Regions from separate parts of the Rahnella sp. 2050 genome, predicted to be linked through region 2. Evidence: predicted binding sites of a transcription regulator. Region 2 holds the regulator's gene; each other region holds the start of a gene.
The links. The regulator CRP, encoded in region 2, controls carbon source genes, mostly activating them, when cyclic AMP is high. The targets are predictions, from matches to a motif close to ATGTGANNNNNNTCACAT.
Positions count from the first base shown of each region.

Region 1: ABIC79_RS18975 (YjcB family protein) is a predicted target of CRP. The motif match lies at 2,827-2,844, and genes of this name have one in related genera.
Region 3: rbsD (D-ribose pyranase) is a predicted target of CRP. The motif match lies at 1,697-1,714, and genes of this name have one in related genera.

Region 1 covers NZ_JBEPKE010000005.1:195,478-202,544, reverse strand. The annotation lists gene bglX (beta-glucosidase BglX) at 1-2,052, opposite strand, end outside; gene ABIC79_RS18975 (YjcB family protein) at 2,433-2,717, opposite strand; gene malT (HTH-type transcriptional regulator MalT) at 2,970-5,696, opposite strand; gene malP (maltodextrin phosphorylase) at 6,019-7,067, shown strand, end outside.
Region 2 covers NZ_JBEPKE010000004.1:366,637-373,703, reverse strand. The annotation lists gene ABIC79_RS17740 (ureidoglycolate lyase) at 21-527, opposite strand; gene allS (HTH-type transcriptional activator AllS) at 742-1,656, shown strand; gene ABIC79_RS17730 (phosphoribulokinase) at 1,792-2,661, shown strand; gene ABIC79_RS17725 (OsmC family protein) at 2,665-3,072, opposite strand; gene crp (cAMP-activated global transcriptional regulator CRP) at 3,435-4,067, shown strand; gene ABIC79_RS17715 (YccS/YhfK family putative transporter) at 4,129-6,204, shown strand; gene argD (bifunctional acetylornithine/succinyldiaminopimelate transaminase) at 6,900-7,067, opposite strand, start outside.
Region 3 covers NZ_JBEPKE010000004.1:1,730-8,796, reverse strand. The annotation lists gene kup (low affinity potassium transporter Kup) at 1-1,580, shown strand, start outside; gene rbsD (D-ribose pyranase) at 1,796-2,215, shown strand; gene rbsA (ribose ABC transporter ATP-binding protein RbsA) at 2,223-3,728, shown strand; gene rbsC (ribose ABC transporter permease) at 3,735-4,706, shown strand; gene rbsB (ribose ABC transporter substrate-binding protein RbsB) at 4,730-5,620, shown strand; gene rbsK (ribokinase) at 5,688-6,617, shown strand; gene rbsR (ribose operon transcriptional repressor RbsR) at 6,618-7,067, shown strand, end outside.

The sequences.
Region 1 (7,067 bases), on a different contig from region 2:
CGCACCGCTGCCTTTGCCGGTGTTTTTCACCGTCACGCTGGCGGTGAGCGGGTGTCCGGCATCCATCGTGGTGGATGACAAACTCACGTCAGACACACCGAAGCTGGTGTAGCTCAGGCCATAACCGAACGGGAACAGCGGGCCGTTGGTGATATCAAAATAACGGGTGGTGTATTTATCTGGATGCTGAGGATTAAACGGACGGCCGGTATTGAGCACGCTATTGTACAAAGGAATTTGCCCGACTGAGCGTGGGAAGGTCATCGGCAGTTTGCCTGATGGATTGTAGTCTCCAAACAGAACGTCGGCAATCGCATGTCCGCCTTCGGTGCCGCTGAACCAGGTTTCCAGCATGGCATCAGAAATTTCGTTTTCCCACGACAGGGTCAGCGGACGGCCATTCATTAACACGACAACCAGCGGTTTACCGGTGGCTTTCAATGCCTTGAGCAGGTCACGCTGGCTTTGCGGAATGTTAATTTCGGAACGGCTGGACGCTTCGTGCGCCATGCCTTGTGCTTCGCCGACTACGGCGACCACAACGTCAGCTTTTTCTGCTGTTTTCACAGCTTCGTCGATCATATCCTGCGGTTTGCGTGGATCGTTGATCACCTGTTTCTCGTAAGAGTTCAGGAAATCGACCAGAGCCTGATCGTTGGTGACGTTGGCACCGCGGGCATAGAGGATAGTGCCTTTATCACCGAGCACATCTTTCATCCCCTGCAACACAGTGACTGCCTGCGCTGCCTTACCGGCTGCCGACCAACTGCCCATCACATCACGCTTGCTGTCAGCCAGCGCGCCAACGACGGCAATCGTGCCTTTTTTGTTTAACGGTAACGTTTGATTGTTATTTTTCAACAGCACCAGCGAGGTCCGTGCCACTTCGCGCGCCTCCTGGCGATGCAGACGGCTTTCGGCGTTGGTGTCAGCCGGATCGCTCGACTGCGGGCCTAAATGACGATATTCATCAACAAACAGCCCCATATCCCATTTCGCGGCCAGAACATCGCGAACGGCGCGATCAATGTCTTTCTGGCTCACCATGCCGTCGGCAAGTAACCCTTTCAGGTACTTACCGTACATATTGTCAGCCATGTCCATATCGACACCGGCTTTCAGCGCCATCGCGGCCGCCTGACGATCGTCTTCGGCTACGCCATGTTTGACCAGCCCGCCAATGGCGCCGTGGTCGCTGACAGTCAGGCCCTTGAACTGCCAGTCATCGCGCAGAATATCTTTCAGCAGCCAGGTATTCGAGGTGGCAGGAATACCGTTAACGCTGTTCAGTGCCACCATCACACCGCCGGCACCCGCATCGACTGCCGCTTTATAAGGTGGCATGTAATCGTTGAACATGCGGGTCAGGCTCATGTCCACAGTGTTGTATTCGCGGCCGCCTTCGACAGCACCGTACAACGCATAGTGTTTGACGTTTGCCATGACGGCGTCAGGGGCAGACGGATCTTTGCCCTGATAACCGGTAACCATTTCATGCGCGAGGCGCGAGGTCAGATAGGTATCTTCGCCGAAACCTTCAGAAACACGGCCCCAGCGCGGATCACGGGTGATATCGACCATCGGTGAGAACGTCATGTTCAGGCCATCAGCTGCCGTTTCCTGGGCTGAAATACGTGCGCTGGTCGCCACCGCCTGCATATCCCAGCTCGCCGCCAGACCGAGGCTGATAGGGAAAATCGTGCGCTGTCCATGCACCACGTCATAAGCATAAAACGGAGGAATTTTCAGGCGGCTGTACTGCACCTGATCCTGCATACGGCGGATATCGGGCTTAGTTACCGTGTTAAACACGCCACCGACTTTACCGGCGCGGATGTCAGCCATGATGGCTTCTTTTTGGTACTCAGGCCCCACAGTGACCAGATTCAGCTGACCGATTTTTTCATCAAGGGTCATTTTTTTCATCAAATCGGCAATGAACGCGTTGCGCTCTTTCACCTGATCCTGAGGAATGCCCGTTGTTTCAACGGCGAGAGAAGAAGCAGAACTTACCAGTAACACTAACGCGCCAAGCATGTGATGCGTATTCATCGGAATTCCTTCAACCATAAGCAGGGGAGCCAAATCAGAGAAAATTCAGCAGCCTGAAGCAAACAAAGCAATGATCATTCTAAGAAAAGTATAGAGTGAGAATCTAATACGTCCCTTCAACTATTAGCAATGAATAGTTTAGACGCCAGCACAATATCTTTTTACCTTTCGGTACATCCCGCAATTTACAGGTAATCAGAATGATAGATACAAAAAGACATTCGATGCGTCACGCAAATTTTTATATTTAGGATTACATGACATCCGGCTGAACAAATAATCATCAGAAGTAACACGGGGGGAAAGCGCGGGATAACAAAAAGGGCAGAACATGCGGTTCTGCCCTTTAATAATCTGGAATATCCGCTAAGGAAATCGGATTAATAGTAGTAAGACATATCGGTCGGGGTTTTGCTCATGACATCAAAGAAAACGTCTTTGGTGTTTGCCCAGAATTGCGCGACGGCAACGGCGTTGTAGCTCATGCCCATCAGGCTCATGACAAAGAAACAGGTCACGGTGAGGCCGATACCACTGCAAACGAATGCCATGGTATTGCGGCTGGACTGGCGACAAACAATATTAAGCTGACTGGTGCAGAACATCAAAAAAGCGCTCAGCAATTCCCAGCGCATCATTAAAATCCCGGCAGTTAATGTACCCATCGATAAAATCCTTACTTACTACAGCCACTTGCACGAAGCCAAAATCAGCCGGAAGGCTGCTACGACGGGCGGGCAATGGGCTTTACAGAAGAAATGGTGAATTACAATTATGTGACGACGGTCACATTATATCACCGGATTTTATTTTTGAGTAAAAAATGTTCGCTAATAAAAAATAGGCATAACACATCAACTTATTTTGACGATGTGTTATGAAAAGCGGAGAAATCGTGATGTATTTTGAAGAGATAATTACGCGCCGTAACCCATCACTTGTAACAGGTGCTGAGCCTGCAGCACCGCTTCCTGCCGGTGCGCAACCCCCAGCTTCTGATACAGATTACGGATATGCGTTTTGATGGTCGTTGATGCAACGTCCAGCTCACCGGCAATCTGGTCATTACTGTAGCCGGAGTAAATCAGCCCCAGAACCTGCCACTCGCGCTGCGTCAGCGGACTGGTACGGATCAGTTCCGGCACTTGCGGATGGGTCAGCAGTTTGTTCACAAAGCCTTCGTCGAAATGCGCAAACTTGTGACGGTGATGCTGGTTAATTTCGCGCAAAATCTGCTGGGCGCGGCGCTGTTCCAGTTCCGGTAGCAGATTAAGCTGGATCAACTGGCGCAGTTGTTGCGCCATCATTTCCCCTTCGATGACGAAATGACTGACAAAACCGGTACGGTTCGCCAGCGCCAGCGCTTCGATCAATGCTTTTTGGGCGTCACTTTTGCGCCCGGTTTGCCAGTAAAGTAAGTTACTCAGCAGCAAATTGCGGTTCAGATCGCTGGTCAGGCGCAACTGCCGGGCATTCTGATTCAGTTCATCGAGCACCACTTCAGCTTCATCAAACTGTTCCAGCAAAATCTGTACGCGGGCAATATTTCGCCACTGGCCTTGCTGGAAATGGTTATCTGCCATGTCCGGTTTACGCGCCTGTTGCAGCCACTGGCGTGCAGCGTTTTTATCGCCAATCATCTGCCAGTAAATCACCCGCGGCTTATCGGTATTGGTCAGCCAGTCAATGTGATACTGACCGGTTTTCAGCAACGCTTCACAGCGCTGTAAATGGTGATGGGCGTTGTCGAGCTGACCGCGTGCCAGCGAACATTTCGCCAGCATTGCCAGGCATTGCAACTGCTGTTGTGGCTGGAAATTGCTCAGCACATTAAGCCCTTCACGCGCAGCTTCTTCTGCATCATCGAGCCGCGACCATGACCACAGCAGCTGGGAACGTAAACGCAATAAAAATTCGTGCATCGGCAACTGTTCAAGATGCTGTTCGCGCACCAGTTCAAAAGCGCGATCCTGCATCTCAAACGCGGCCTGCAAAAAGCCCTGAGCAATCAGAATTTCACTCTGTTGCAGCAGCGCCCATAAGGCGTAGTGATAGGCTTCATAACGGCGGGCGATTTGCTCGGTCTGCTGCATCAGCGGCAGTGCGCGGGTGAGATCCCCTTTGCAGTGCTGGATTTCACCGGTCACGGACGTGGCCACAATGCGGCTGTAATAGCTTTCATAAGGCAGATAGCGCAGCGCCTCAGTGGCCAGTTTTTCCGCCTCATCCTGACGTCCGTCGTTGATAGCCACCTGTGCCCGCAGGGCATCAAACTCGGCCGCCAGTGCCTGTTCCATCACAATATTATGCTGTTTCATTTCGCTTTCAGCGCGGGCCAGCAACACCTCGACTTCAGCATAACGGTGCTGACTTTGTGCGAGCCATGCCTGCAACAACACCAGTTTAGGATTCTGAATCAGCCGGTCATAAGGCAGAGCGGCAAGACATTCTTCCAGCAACGCCAGCTCGCTTTGATTAAACAGGGCCCAGGCATGTTGCAGCAGAATATCGCGCAGCAGATTGGTGTCTTCGGCACCCAGCGCATGATGAATGGCTTCGGCCGGAAAACCTTGTGCCAGCCAGCCTTCGGCGGCAGCGCGATGAATGGCAGGCAGCTCAGATGCCAGTTCCCACTGACAACGCTGACGCAGGAATGTGGCAAACAGCGGGTGGAAGTTAAACCATTCGCCGCTGTCATCCATACGGTTGATGAATAATCCCTGACGTTCCAGTTCTTCCAGCCGTTGCTGACCATTTTCGCTGCCGGTCAGGCGCACAATCAGCGCATCGTTCATTGAGCGCAACAGCGAGCAGCGCAGGAGAAAATCACGCGTCGGGGCATCAACGCGATCCAGCACTTCATCCACCAGATATTCAGAAAGATGGCTGGCATTCAGCCCGGCCAGTTTGCGTGCGGACTGCTGCGTCGAATGCTGTGAAGGGTGAGAAGACTGCCGCGCCGATAACGCAATCAGTTGCAAGGCGGTGGCCCAGCCCGCGACTTCGTCGCACAGCCGGCTGCTGTCTGCCTGATCAATCGGGTCTTTCAGCCGGTTGTCGAAAAATTGCTGTGTTTCCGGATGCGTAAAGGCCAGATGCGAGGCGTTGAGTTCCAGCAGTTGATCCCGCACACGCATATTGGCGATGCCCAGCGGTGGCAGGGTGCGTGAAAGCACCACCAGTGACAGGTTTTCCGGCTGATGGCGCAGGAAAAAACGCATCCCTTCATGAATGGCGTCATTAGAAATCAGATGGTAATCGTCGATCACCAGCAGCAGCGGGCTGTGCCAGTCGGAAAGCTCCACAAAAAGCTGGGCAAACAGCGCAGGTAAACTGGCGTACTGATGCTTGAGACTCAGCGCTTCGCTTTTGATGCAATGCCCGCCGCAGGCCTGCTGTACAGCAGCAATCAGATAGCTGGCAAAGCGCTCCGGCTGATTGTCGCTTTCATCAAGAGAATACCAGCCCAGATCGCTTTTACCTGCAGCCCAGTGCGCCACCAGCGTCGTTTTCCCATAACCCGCCGGACTGGCGACCAGGGTCAGACGATAATTTGGCGCAGTCGAGAGCTTCGTCAGCAGACGTTCCCGAACCACTGTATTTTGCTGCCGCACCGGGCGGCTCAATTTTGAAGGGATCAGCATTTTTTTCGATTCTTTTGACAGAAGGACAGAGGGGACGTTATTTATTTCACAGCGTGTAATTAATCACTTTTTCTAAAGTCCTCCTTTGAAACATTGATTGCAAGAATGTTACGTTTTTACATGCCGTTAAGTTGCTCTGCATCACACTTCTTAATACAAATTTTCAGGCATCTGCCCTGAACCTCCGTCTCCTCCGGCTACGCCCCGTTTCTCCTCCCTGCCTAATCTTTTACGGGAGGATGCCGCTCACCGACATACGCGTCAGCATAGTGATAATCGACACCAGACTTTCCCTACAAATTTCCGGATAAAGAGGCATGTGATGCAGGTGACTTTAGATAAGACGCAGTTTTTAGCCGCGCTGAAACGCCAGTGGCAAGGGTTCGGTTTGCAGCAGGCACAGGATATGACACCGCACCAGTGGTGGCAGGCCACCAGTGCCGCATTATCTGAACAACTGAGCGCGCAACCGGCACCGGCGGCGGCGAAACAGCCGCAACGGCACGTTAACTATATTTCGATGGAATTCCTGATCGGGCGCCTGACCGCGAATAATCTGATCAATCTCGGCTGGTACGACACGGTCAGTCAGGCGCTGAAAGAGCAGGGTGTCGAGCTGGCCGACGTACTGGAGCAGGAAACCGATCCGGCGCTGGGCAATGGCGGATTAGGCCGTCTGGCTGCCTGTTTCCTCGATTCCATGGCGACCGTCGGGCAACCGGCCACCGGCTACGGTCTGAACTATCAGTACGGTCTTTTCCGCCAGTCGTTCAGCGAAGGCAAACAACAGGAAGCGCCGGATAACTGGCATCGCGAATGCTATCCGTGGTTCAGCCACAACAGCTCACTGTCCGTCGATGTGGCGTTTGGTGGCAAACTGACAAAAAACGAAAAGGGCGCTGAACAGTGGCATCCGGCGTTTACCCTGCGCGGTGAAGCCTGGGATCTGCCGGTGGTCGGGTACAAAAATGGCGTTACCCAGCCGCTGCGTCTGTGGCAGGCCACTGACGTGCATCCGTTCGATCTGACGCTGTTCAATGACGGTGAATTTCTTAAAGCCGAGCAAAAAGGCATTGATGCGGCAAAACTCACCAAAGTGCTGTATCCGAATGACAATCACGACGCCGGTAAACGCCTGCGCCTGATGCAGCAGTATTTCCAGTGCGCCTGCTCGGTGGCCGATATCCTGCGCCGCCATCACTTCCTTGGCCGTAAAATTGAGGATTTACCGAAATTTGAAGTCATCCAGCTCAATGACACGCACCCGACCATTGCCATTCCTGAGCTGTTGCGTATTTTGCTCGACGAACACCAGCTTGAATGGGACGCCGCCTGGGCGATCACCCGCCAGACGTTCGCGTACACCAACCA
Region 2 (7,067 bases):
ATGCAAGATGCTTTATAGCGTCACGACTTTAATCCCGCCGCAACGGGTAAAATAAGCTGATAGCCCTGAGGTAACTGACTGATATCACAGTTGTCTGCGCCGCCACGATCGACGGTGAGAAAATTCGTCACCGTCTCAAACGCAAACAGCGGATGGTGCCAGACATTCCGGTGATAATTCACGCCCTGCAGGCCGTTGGTGATAAAGGCTTTCAGCGTGGAGATGTCCGGCGTCTCGCCCCCTGCCGCAACAATCACGATAAAGCGCTCGCCCTGCATCGGCACAAACGCCTGTGAACCGAGCGGGTGTTTTTCGAGTTGCGTCACCACAATGGGCAACGGTGCTGGCTGGGCGCGGTTGATGCTCACCAGCGGGCGATCCTGCCCGAGGATTTCCACGTTGGTCAGATCGTGGTACCGCTCAACCTTGCCGTCGTTGATATGAAAAAAATCGCGACCTGTCGTCTCAATCACATCGCCGTAAACCGCGAAGGCCGCCTGGGTCAGCGGGTAAACCGGAAGTTCCATGGCATTCATCCCTGCATTTAAAATAAAACCGGTGAGATAAGCCCGCCAGATTGGCGGATTTATCCTCAATGCAATTACTGTAGAAACTTTTTCCAACTTGCTCAATCGAAATATGGAAAAAGATTCCATAAAATTGATGAAGTCCACAATTCTCATCAGGTTAAATCTATAAAATCTTTTTCATTCAATGCATTAACATTACTTCAGGTGACCTATGCTGGATGAGGAGTCGATTAAAACCTTTATGCACGTCGCGCAAACAGGCAGCTTTTCCCGCGCGGCAGAGATGCTGCATAAAACGCCCGCGACCATCAGCTATCGAATTAAGATGCTGGAAGACAGTGCCGGGACGTTATTGCTCAACCGCACGACCCGTACGGTGTCGCTGACGCCCGCCGGACAGCATCTGCTTGAACGATGTCGCCAGTGGCTAACCTGGCTGGAGGGTGTACCGGCAGAACTGCAGCAGATTAACGACGGCATTGAGCGCCAGCTGAATGTGGTGGTGAACAATCTGATGTACTGCCCTGAAACTCTGGCGGCGTTATTAAGCTGTCTGACGCAGCGCTACCCGTTCACGCAGTTCACTTTCACACGACAGATTTACATGGGGGTATGGGATACGCTGCTGTACGAAGATTTTCAGCTGGCGATTGGCGTCACCGGCACCGAATCTCTTTCTAACGCCGTGAATCTGCTGCCGCTGGGTGAAGTGGACTGGATTTTTGTTCATGCGCCCTTTCATCCGCTGCAGCACATCACTGGCATGCTGGAAGAAGCGGTGTTGCGTCAGTACATTGCCATCAATGTGGAAGACACCTCGCGCCATCTGAACAAGCGGGTAGCCTGGTTGCTGACCGGGCAACGGCAGATCATCGTGGCAGATGTGGCGACTAAACTGGCCTGTCACCTGAAGGGAATGGGTATCGGTTTTCTGCCGCGCCATCTGTGCCAGCCATATCTCGACAGCGGCGAGCTGATCGCCCGGCAAATCCGCTATCCGCGCGCCCCTTCCCCGCTCAGTCTGGCGTGGAAAAAGGAGTACACAGGCAAGGCGCTGCATGACATTGTTTCTCTGTTCCACCAGAAAGACCCGCTGATCCAACCGTTGCTGGCGGGTTTAGAATAGTGATGCCCTCTTTGGCTTCGCGAATAAATATGGTAACAATAGGCTTAATTATGCGCAGCCTTGACGCCAGATCTTCGACCACAGAAAAGACCGCGTCTCGCCTGCCTGCATCACCTTTATGGAGAACAGCGCATTATGTCAGCCAAACATCCTGTTATTGCCGTGACCGGTTCGAGCGGTGCAGGCACCACGACCACCAGCGTGGCATTTCGTAAAATATTTCAGCAGCTTGGTTTGCGTGCGGCGGAACTGGAAGGCGACAGTTTTCATCATTTCACCCGTCCTGAAATGGATGCGGCAATACGCAAGGCGCGCGATCTGGGACGTCATATCAGCTACTTCGGGCCGGAAGCCAATGACTTTGGTTTGCTGGAAAAAAGCTTTATCGAATACGGTAAAACCGGCACTGGCCGTTCACGTAAGTATCTGCATACTTATGACGAAGCCGTTCCCTACAATCAGGTGCCGGGTACCTTTACGCCGTGGCAGGCGTTGCCGGAACCGACGGATATTTTGTTTTACGAAGGGTTACACGGTGGTGTGGTGGCGGACAAAATTGACGTTGCCGCGCAGGTCGACCTGCTGGTCGGCGTAGTGCCTATCGTCAACCTCGAATGGATCCAGAAACTGGTGCGCGATACCGGCGAGCGCGGGCATTCCCGTGAAGCGGTGATGGATTCCGTCGTGCGTTCGATGGATGACTATATCAATTACATTACGCCGCAGTTTTCCCGCACACACATCAATTTCCAGCGGGTACCCACCATCGACACCTCGAACCCGTTTGCCGCCAAAGCCATTCCGTCACTGGATGAAAGCTTTGTGGTGATTCATTTTCAGGGACTGGATGACATCGATTTCCCGTATCTGCTGGCCATGCTGCAAGGGTCGTTTATCTCGCACATCAAAACACTGGTGGTGCCGGGCGGCAAAATGGGGCTGGCGATGGAGCTGATCATGGCGCCGCTGGTGCAGCGCCTGATGGAAGGCAAGAAGATCGAGTAAACTTTATTCGGCTGCAATCACTTCAAAGCTGTGGGTGATTGTGGCCGCTTTACCCAGCATCAGAGACACAGAACAGTATTTTTCGGCAGACAGGCTGACCGCACGTTCAACAATCTTATCGGTCAGATCCTTACCGGTGACGATAAAATGCAGATTGATGTGAGTGAACAGACGCGGCGCTTCTTCGCGGCGTTGTGAGGTCAGCTTCACTTCACAATCACGCACGTCATTACGACCTTTTTGCAAAATTGACACCACGTCGATTGCACTACACCCCCCTGCGGACATCAGTAACATTTCCATCGGGCTTGGGGCTTTATCACCCGCGTTTCCATCCATTGAAATCTGATGACCCGATGCAGACTCACCTAAAAATGTCAGTCCTTCAACCCATTTGACACGTGCATGCATGAACTATTCTCCCGGTGAATAAACTTGTCGAAATCTGCTCTCAGAGTACCCTTTCACCTAAAATCTGGCAACGTAACCCGATCGCCATCATGCTGAAGCGAGACAACAGAAGACAGCATCTCAAACCTGTGCTACAAACAAAGCCGAAACATACTTTCCAGTAAATTGCGGTGACGGTTTTTGCGGTTTAAGTACAGAACCCACGGTGATGACAGCAATAAACAGGCTGTTGCACTCCGACATCCGCTTGCAGCATTTCTGGAGAGTTATATGCTGAAAGGGCGCTTTGGATTTGAAGTGCCGTACAGGGAACTCTGAGCCCTGTGATTTTGGGCAGCGATAACAACAGAGGATAATAGCAAATGGTTCTCGGCAAGCCACAAACAGACCCGACTCTTGAATGGTTCCTGTCTCACTGTCATATACATAAGTATCCTTCTAAAAGTACGCTGATTCACCAGGGTGAAAAAGCCGAAACGCTTTACTACATCGTGAAAGGGTCAGTTGCTGTCCTGATTAAAGATGAAGAAGGCAAGGAAATGATACTGTCCTACCTTAACCAAGGTGACTTCATCGGTGAGCTGGGACTCTTCGAAGAAGGTCAGGAACGCAGTGCCTGGGTACGTGCTAAAACTGCCTGTGAAGTGGCTGAAATTTCATATAAAAAATTCCGCCAGCTGATTCAGGTTAACCCGGATATTCTGATGCGTCTCTCCGCGCAGATGGCCAACCGTCTGCAAGTGACGTCAGAGAAAGTCGGCAACCTTGCCTTCCTTGACGTTACCGGTCGTATCGCTCAAACCTTGCTCAATCTGGCTAAACAGCCTGATGCAATGACCCATCCGGACGGGATGCAAATCAAGATTACCCGCCAGGAAATTGGCCAAATCGTCGGTTGTTCACGTGAAACAGTCGGACGCATTCTCAAAATGCTGGAAGATCAAAGCCTGATCTCCGCACACGGTAAAACGATTGTCGTTTACGGCACACGTTAATCCCTCAAAAATTGGCGCGGCAAAACACTGTCGCGCCTTTTTTATGGGCTAAGCTTTACCCATGACGCTATGGCGAAGACTGTTTTACCATCCTGAAGTGAACTACGCGCTGCGCCAGACGCTGGTGTTGTGCTTACCTGTTGGCATTTGCTGGCTGTTTGGCAATTTGCAAATGGGCCTGCTGTTTTCCCTCTGCCCGGCCTGTTGTAACATCGCCGGTCTGGATACCCCGCATAAACGCTTTTTCAAACGCCTGCTCGTCGGCGGTTCACTCTTTGCCGTGAGCAGCCTTCTGCTGCAACTGATGCTCGAAAGCTGGCATATACCGCTGCCGCTGATCATGCTGTCGCTGGCGTTACTGCTCGGCGTCACCGGTGAAATCAGCCCGCTGCATGCGCGCCTGCTGCCCGGTGCGCTGGTGGCGACTATCTTCACGCTGAGTATGGTGGGCGTGCGCCCGATGTGGCAGGCCCCGGTGTTGTTCGCCGCTGGCACAGCCTGGTACGGATTGTTTAACTGGGCGTGGTTTCGTATTTCGGAAGAACAGCCGATGCGCGAAACACTCAGCCAGCTCTATCTGCAACTCGCGGATTATTTCGAAGCCAAGTACAGCCTGCTGACGCAACATACCGATCCCGAAACCGCGTTACCCCCACTGCTAGCCCGCCAGCAGCAGGTTATCGACCTGATTGCCCTGCTTTATCAGCAATTACACATGTTGCCCCAGCACGGACATCATCATCACCATAAGCGGCTGTTTCAGCGTTTTCAGGTGGCGCTCGATTTGCAGGAGCACATTACAGTGAGCCTGCATCAGCCGGAAGAAGTGCAGAAACTGGTGGAGGAAAGCCATGCCGAAGCGGTTATCCGCCGAAATGCACAGGTGATTTCCACCCGTCTTCGGGTGATTGCCGACGATATTCTTTATCACCGTTTATCCGGGCGCTTTACGATGGCCAATGAGCTGACCGCGCTGGAGAAAATCGCCGCGCGCAACCCGGACAATCCGGTAGGTCAGTTTTGTTATTACCATTTCAGCCGCATTGCCCGTCTGTTACGCACACAGCGGCCGTTGTACAAACGTGACCTGATGAACACCCAGCCGCGTTTGCCCTTCTGGCCCGCGCTGAAAAGCTATCTTTCCTTCAAATCCGTGGCACTGCGTAATGCCGCACGTTTGGGCATTATTCTGGCGATTGGCAGCAGTCTGGGTCTGTTCTTCAATTTGCCCAAACCCTACTGGATCTTGCTGACTATCATGTTGGTCAGCCAGAACGGTTATAACGCCACGCGGGTGAGGATCCAGCACCGTGCACTCGGTACGCTGGCCGGATTGCTGATTGCCTCAGGCTTGCTCAAACTGGAACTGCCGGAAGGCACCACGCTGCTGTGCATGTTGCTGATCACCCTGTTGTCCTATACCGTTCTGCGCAAAAACTACGGACTGGCGATGGTCGGCATGACGGTGACTGCAGTGTATACCCTGCAATTGCTGGCGATGAACGGCGTGCATTTTCTGGTACCACGACTGGTCGATACCCTGATCGGCTGCGCGCTGGCCTTTGGTGGCACTATCTGGCTGTGGCCGCAATGGCAAAGCGGTTTGCTGCGCCAGAATGCACACCAGGCGCTGGAAATCTATCAGGACGCTATCCGCCTGCTGCTCGAGGAAAGCCCCGACACCGCCAAACTGGCGTACACCCGTATGCAGGTCAATCAGGCGCACAATAAGCTGTTCACTTCGCTAAATCAGGCGATGCAGGAGCCGGGTTTTAACTCACATTATCTGGCGGATATGCGTTTGTGGGTGACGCACAGTCAGTTTGTGGTTGAGCATATCAACGCGATGACGATCCTCGCCCGCGAGCATTACATGCTGCCGGAAAAACTGGCGACAGAGTATTTACAGACCTGCGAAATCGCGCTGCAAAGCTGTCAGCAACGACTGCTCTACGACGGGCCGGGCAGCGAGAACAACCTGTTTAATGCGCCGGAACTTCACCCGGATATGCCACTGACCGAAATGGAACGCCATCTGCGGCGCGTAATTTCACATCTCAGCGTGATGCATACCATCTCGTCACTGGCGTGGAAGCAGAGGCCGCATCATGGGATCTGGCTGACGCGGCGGGCGTGAAGGGGGATGCCCCTTTCAAATCCCCGTTTTACTGGCTTGCAGCCAGACTGCTTTTTGAAATTGCGAATATCTCGGTTTCTCAAGTACGGATGCCGTGTACTGGCGTTCTTTTAAACGGATTGAGAAAGTTTCGGTTTTTCAATTGCCGTGTTCGCTTAACTCACCGAGCCGAAACCGACCAAAGAGGGCTAAGACGAGCCCTCTTTGGAATCTCCACGTCTTAAACTGCGCGCTTCGCTCGTAGGCTATGTTCCAGCAACCACAGCGACAGGCTGGAAATCTTGCCGCGTTGCGGTTCCTTCTCTCGGTCTTCGAGCCACTGGTCTCGAAGCCGCTCCGTTCAGCAAGATTTCTGAATCGCCCGCAGGATTCTAAATTCAAAAGGAGAAGGGTTTTATCTTTTAGAAATGTCGATTGGCGTGCTCAAAAATGGCACCGAATGAACGGTTCGAGACCTATGGCTCGAAGCCTGAAATTCGGGAATCGCGCAGCGATGACATTTTGCGCCACACACTAATGCGCCAGAACATGTCCGCCGTGCCCGCGACAGCGCGCAGTGAAAAAGCGAAGGGAGATCCAAGAGGGAAAAAGCACTTTTCCCTCTTGGTCGGTTTCGGCGCGAGAGGCCATGTGATAAATGTTAGTGAGAAACCGAAATTGTCTCGATCAAGCGTTTAAAGACGGAGGCGTGGGGATCACCCCCCGCAAACTTTCCCCACGGCTTTCTCAAACCTTTCCATCCCTTCTTCAATATCCGCGAAGTCGATAACAAGCGATGGCGCAAACCGCATCACGTTTGGTCCGGCGACCAGCATCATCAATCCGAATTCTGCCGCGGCGGCATGGAATTCTCCGGCGCGGTT
Region 3 (7,067 bases), 360 kb from region 2:
GCACCACTGCCGTTTTGGTCATTCTCGGCCTGATCGGCGGAAGTTTCTTCTATGGTGAAGTGGTGATCACTCCGGCTATTTCTGTTCTTTCCGCGATGGAAGGTTTGGAAATCGCAGCACCTTCACTCGATCCTTATATCGTCCCCTTATCTATTACTGTCCTGACGCTGCTTTTCATTATTCAGAAACACGGCACCGGCATCGTGGGCAAACTGTTTGCGCCGGTGATGTTGTTGTGGTTCCTGACGCTGGCTGTTCTCGGCGTGAACAGCATCATGCAGAACCCTGAAGTACTTCGCGCCATGAACCCGATGTGGGCGGTTAACTTCTTTATCGAGCATAAGTCGTTTTCCTTCCTGGCACTTGGCGCGGTCGTTCTGTCGATTACCGGTGTGGAAGCGCTGTATGCGGATATGGGCCACTTCGGGAAATTCCCGATCCGTCTGGCCTGGTTCACCGTGGTGCTGCCTTCTCTGGTGCTGAACTACTTCGGTCAGGGCGCATTGCTGCTGAAAGACCCGGAGTCGATTAAAAACCCGTTCTTTCTGCTGGCGCCTGACTGGGCATTGATCCCGTTACTGGTTCTGGCAACACTCGCGACCATTATTGCCTCTCAGGCGGTGATTTCCGGCGTGTTTTCCCTGACGCGTCAGGCTGTGCGTTTAGGCTATCTACCGCCAATGCGCATCATCCACACTTCAGAAATGGAAGCAGGCCAGATTTACATCCCGGCCATTAACTGGTTGCTGTACTTTGCGGTGGTTATCGTTATCGCCAGCTTCGAGCATTCGAGCAATCTGGCAGCGGCATACGGTATCGCAGTGACCGGTACGATGGTGCTGACCAGTATTCTTTCCTGTACGGTGGCACTCAAAAACTGGCACTGGAAACCTTTCCTGGTCGGGCTTTTGCTGATCGGTCTGCTGTTTATGGATATCCCGCTGTTCGCGGCGAACGCTACTAAACTGTTCTCCGGCGGTTGGTTGCCGCTGACGCTGGGTTTGGGCATGTTTATCGTTATGACGACCTGGAAAAGCGAGCGCTTCCGCCTTATGCGCCGCATGAACGAGCATGGGAATTCCCTGGAAGCGATGATCGCCTCTCTGGAGAAATCCCCGCCGGTGCGTGTTCCGGGTACGGCTGTGTATATGTCGCGCGCCATCAACGTCATTCCGTTTGCGTTGCTGCACAATCTCAAACACAACAAAGTGTTGCATGAGCGTGTGGTACTGCTGACGTTACGCACCGAAGATGCGCCTTATGTACATAACGTCCGGCGCGTCACCATCGAACAGCTTTCGCCGACGTTCTGGCGTGTGGTCGCCAGCTACGGATTTAAAGAAACGCCGAACGTGGAGGAAGTGTTCCACCGTTGCGGTCTGGAAGGATTGCCGTGCCGGATGATGGAAACGTCATTCTTTATGTCGCACGAATCACTGATCCTGACCAAGCGCCCCTGGTATCTCTACTTCCGTGGCAAACTCTTTATGGCGCTCAGCCGCAACGCCTTACGCGCGCCAGATCAGTTTGAAATTCCGCCGAACCGCGTAATCGAACTCGGTACGCAGGTAGAAATCTGATCCTCATTTCTACTGCTCGCAGGGCACCTTCGGGTGCCCTGTTTTATTTTCGCGTTCTCCTTTCTGAAACGACTAACTCAAATTTCCCTGCGGTTTCTTAATTATTCAGCGAAACGTTTCGACGCTGATCACAATTCCATCATAACTCCGTTGCGATGGCCGGGGATCTTTATAAACTCATCGGTGAGCGAAACGTTTCGCTGTAGGAGTTCACAATGAAGAAGTCACCGCTGTTAAATGCCGAAATCTCACATGTTATTGCCCGGTTAGGTCACACCGATCAGCTGGTTATTGGCGATGCCGGACTTCCTGTGCCAGCAGCTTGCCAACGCATCGATCTGGCCCTGACCCAGGGAGTTCCCACCTTTTTACAAGTCTTAGAGGTAGTGACACATGAGATGCAGGTTGAGCGGGCTATCCTCGCCGAGGAAATCCTCACTAAAAATCCTCAACTCCATGAAGCGTTGCTCGCCCAATTGACACAACTCGAACAACACCAGGGAAACACCATTGCTTTGGATTACGTCAGTCATGAGTCATTCAAAGCACAAAGCGAAAAAAGTCGGGCTGTGATCCGCAGCGGGGAATGTTCGCCTTATGCGAACGTTATTCTGTGTGCTGGCGTAACCTTCTGAGGCCTTTATGCAACCTTTGCTGCAACTGACAGGCATTGATAAAGCCTTTCCCGGCGTAAAAGCACTTTCCGGCGCGGCGCTCAGCGTTTATCCGGGACGTGTAATGGCGCTGGTGGGAGAAAACGGCGCGGGCAAGTCCACCATGATGAAAGTGCTGACCGGCATCTATCAGAAAGATGCCGGCTCAGTGCATTTTCTTGGCAAGGAAGCGGTTTTCAGTGGCCCTAAAGCCTCTCAGGAAGCCGGGATTGGTATCATTCATCAGGAATTGAACCTGATCCCCCAACTGACGATTGCTGAAAATATCTTCCTGGGCCGTGAGTTTGTGAACGGTTTTGGCCGCATCAACTGGAAAAAGATGTATGCCGAGGCCGATAAACTGCTGGCGCGCCTGAATCTGCGTTACAAAAGTGACCGGCTGGTAGGCGATTTATCCATCGGCGACCAGCAGATGGTCGAAATTGCCAAAGTGCTGAGCTTTGAATCCAAAGTCATCATTATGGATGAACCGACGGATGCCCTGACCGATACCGAAACCGCTTCTTTATTTAACGTGATCCGGGAACTGAAAGCCGCCGGTTGCGGTGTGGTGTATATCTCCCACCGCATGAAAGAAATTTTCGAAATCTGCGACGACGTGACGGTGTTCCGTGACGGGCAGTTCATCGCAGAGCGGCCGGTCAGTTCGCTTGAAGAAGACACGCTGATTGAAATGATGGTGGGCCGTCGCCTCGAAGAGCAATACCCGCGCATTAATCATGAACGCGGTGCGCTGCGTTTGCAGGTACGCGATGTCAGCGGGCCGGGCGTGGATAACGTCAGCTTTGATCTGTACAGCGGCGAAATTCTGGGGATTTCCGGTCTGATGGGCGCAGGCCGTACCGAACTGATGAAAATTCTCTACGGAGCCTTACCGCGTAAAAGTGGTTATGTGGCGCTTGATGGTCGCGAAGTGGTGACACACTCACCGCAGGACGGGCTGGCAAACGGCATTGTTTATATCTCTGAAGACCGCAAGCGCGATGGCTTAGTTCTGGGCATGTCAGTGAAAGAAAACATGTCGCTGACGGCGCTGCGTTATTTCAGCCACGCTGGCGGACGTCTTAAACATGCGGAAGAACAGCAGGCTGTCGGCGATTTCATCCGCCTCTTCAATATCAAAACGCCGTCGATGATGCAGACCATCGGCCTGCTTTCCGGCGGTAATCAGCAAAAAGTGGCAATTGCCCGTGGATTAATGACGCGGCCGAAAGTCCTGATCCTCGATGAACCGACGCGCGGCGTTGACGTTGGTGCCAAGAAAGAGATTTACCAGCTTATAAACCAGTTCAAGCGCGAAGGGCTGAGTATCATTTTGGTTTCCTCAGAAATGCCGGAAGTGATCGGTATGAGTGACCGGGTTTTGGTGATGCATGAAGGCCATTTAAGCGGTGAATTCCCGATAGAACAGGCTACGCAGGAAGTGTTGATGGCTGCCGCTGTCGGCAAGCAATACGGCGTGACGCAGGAGTAATCAGATATGAGTTCTCAGACATTGCCAGCCAAAAAGCGCTGGATCAGTAAAGAGTGGTTGTTGGAGCAAAAGTCTCTGATTGCGCTGCTGGTGTTGATTGCCGTGGTCTCTTCCATGAGCCCGAATTTCTTTACGGTCAATAACCTGTTTAACATCCTTCAGCAAACGTCCGTTAACGCCATTATGGCCGTCGGCATGACACTGGTGATCCTGACGTCCGGGATCGATTTATCCGTCGGCTCTTTGCTGGCGCTGACCGGCGCCGTTGCCGCCTCGATTGTCGGGCTGGAAGTGAATGCGTTTGTTGCCGTTGGCGCCGCGCTGGCGTTAGGTGCGGCTGTGGGTGGCGTCACCGGAATGATTGTGGCCAAAGGGAAAGTCCAGGCGTTTATCGCTACGCTGGTCATGATGTTGCTGCTGCGTGGTATTACGATGGTGTACACCAACGGCAGCCCGATCAGTACCGGCTTTAATGATGTCGCTGATGTTTTTGGCTGGTTTGGTATCGGTCGCCCGCTGGGTATCCCGACACCCGTCTGGCTGATGGCTGTGGTGTTTATTGCGGCATGGTACATGCTGCATCACACCCGGCTGGGGCGTTATATCTACGCGCTGGGCGGTAACGAATCCGCTACGCGTCTGTCAGGTATCAGCGTCGATAAAGTCAAAATTATCGTCTACTCCCTGTGTGGTTTGTTAGCCGCTCTGGCCAGTATCATCGAAGTGGCGCGCTTATCTTCTGCGCAGCCCAACGCAGGTACGGGTTATGAGCTGGATGCGATTGCCGCAGTGGTATTAGGGGGAACCAGCCTGTCCGGGGGTAAAGGACGCATTGTTGGAACGCTGATCGGTGCATTGATCCTTGGCTTCCTGAATAACGGTTTGAACTTATTAGGTGTTTCTTCCTACTACCAGATGATCGTAAAAGCAGTTGTCATCCTGCTGGCGGTTCTGGTGGATAACAAAAGCAACAAATAAACTCTCCTACAGGACTTATGACCATGAATATGAAAAAACTGGCTGTCTGGGTTTCCGCCGCAGCGATCACCGCTTCTTTCAGTGCTAACGTTCTGGCGAAAGACACCATTGCGCTGGTCGTTTCCACGCTGAACAATCCGTTCTTCGTCTCCATGAAAGACGGCGCGCAAAAAGAAGCGGACAAACTGGGTTATAACCTGGTGGTTCTTGATTCTCAGAACAACCCGGCGAAAGAGCTGGCAAACGTACAGGACCTGACGGTTCGTGGCACCAAGCTGATGCTGATCAACCCGACGGATTCTGATGCGGTAGGCAATGCCGTTGCGATGGCAAACCAGGCGAAAATTCCGGTGATCACCCTTGACCGTCAGGCTACTAAGGGTGTTGTCGCCAGCCACGTCGCGTCTGATAACGCCTTCGGGGGGAAAATGGCCGGTGATTACATCGCCAAAAAACTGGGCGAAAACGCTAAAGTCATTGAACTCGAAGGTATCGCCGGGACGTCTGTTGCCCGTGAACGCGGTAAAGGTTTCGCTCAGGCCGCTGAAAAACACCATTTCCAGATCCTCGCCAGCCAGCCTGCTGACTTCGACCGCACCAAGGGCCTGAACGTCATGCAGAATCTGCTGACTGCGCATCAGGACGTGCAGGCCGTGTTCGCTCAGAATGACGAAATGGCGCTCGGTGCATTGCGCGCCCTGCAGACTGCCGGTAAAACGGATGTGCTGGTCGTTGGCTTTGATGGCACCGACGACGGTATCAAAGCCGTTAACAGCGGCAAAATGGGCGCGACTGTGGCACAGCGTCCTGAACAAATCGGTGTGATCGGCGTTCAGACTGCAGATAAAGTACTCAAAGGCGAGAAAGTGCCGGCTGTTATCCCTGTTGATTTGAAACTGGTTGCTCAGCCGTAATACTCTTTTTATCGATGCTGTAACTGCGCCTCCTGATGGAGGCGCTATTTGACTCAGGGATCTCCACATGAAAACCGGCAAACTGGTGGTACTCGGCAGTATCAACGCTGACCACATTCTGAATATCAACCACTTCCCGCAACCGGGCGAAACGGTTATCGGTAAGCAATACACCGTAGCCTTTGGCGGTAAAGGGGCGAATCAGGCTGTTGCAGCCGGTCGCAGTGGCGCTGATATTTCTTTTATTGCCTGTGTGGGAGATGACGATATTGGCGAGCGAGTTCGCAAACAGCTGGCCAGTGACCATATTGATACGCACCCCATCGAAGCCATTAAAGACACCACCACTGGCGTAGCGCTGATTTTCGTGAATGCGGAAGGTGAGAATGTTATTGGCATAGATGCGGGGGCAAATAAAGCTGTTACACCTGAATATCTTGATCGCTATAAACAGCAGGTCATTGGTGCTTCTGCTTTATTAATGCAACTTGAATCTCCGCTTGAAACGGTGATCGCGGCATCGAAGATCGCTAAAGACAACGGTACGCAGGTGATCCTTAATCCGGCTCCGGCCTGTGAATTGCCCGATGAATTGCTGGCACGGGTGGATATAATCACCCCGAACGAAACTGAAGCTGAAAAGCTGACGGGAATTAAAGTCGACAGTAATGAAGATGCCGCTCGCGCCGCAAACGCTTTGCATGACAAAGGCATCACGACTGTCATCATTACGCTGGGCAGTAAAGGCGTCTGGCTCAGCCAGAACGGAGAAGGAAAGTTAGTGGCGGGGTTCCGTGTAAAAGCCGTCGATACGATAGCAGCAGGTGATACCTTTAACGGCGCGTTAGTCACAGCCCTGCTGGAAGGCAAACCGATGGACAGCGCAGTACGATTCGCACACGCCGCCGCAGCGATTGCCGTGACGCGTCCTGGCGCACAACCTTCCGTCCCGTGGCGCAAAGAAATAGACGATTTCCTCGCACAACAGGAGGCCTGATTGGCCACCATGAAAGATGTCGCCCGCCTCGCGGGCGTTTCAACCTCTACCGTTTCCCATGTGATCAACAAGAATCGTTTTGTCAGTGAATCCATCGCTGAGAAAGTGAATGCTGCCGTTGAACAACTCAATTACGCGCCTTCCGCCTTGGCCCGCAGCCTTAAGCTGAACCAGACACGCACCCTCGGCATGTTACTGACCGCCAGCAGTAACCCTTTCTATTCGGAAGTGGTGCGTGGGGTGGAGCGTAGTTGTTATGAACGCGGCTACAGCCTCATTTTATGTAATACCGATAATGACGCCGAACGTATGAATCGCAGCCTGGAAACGCTGTTGCAAAAGCGGGTCGACGGACTGCTGATCATGTGCACCGAAAACCACCGACCCTCGAAAGACGTTATCAGCCGTTATCCGTCACTGCCGATTGTGATGATGGACTGGTCACCGTTT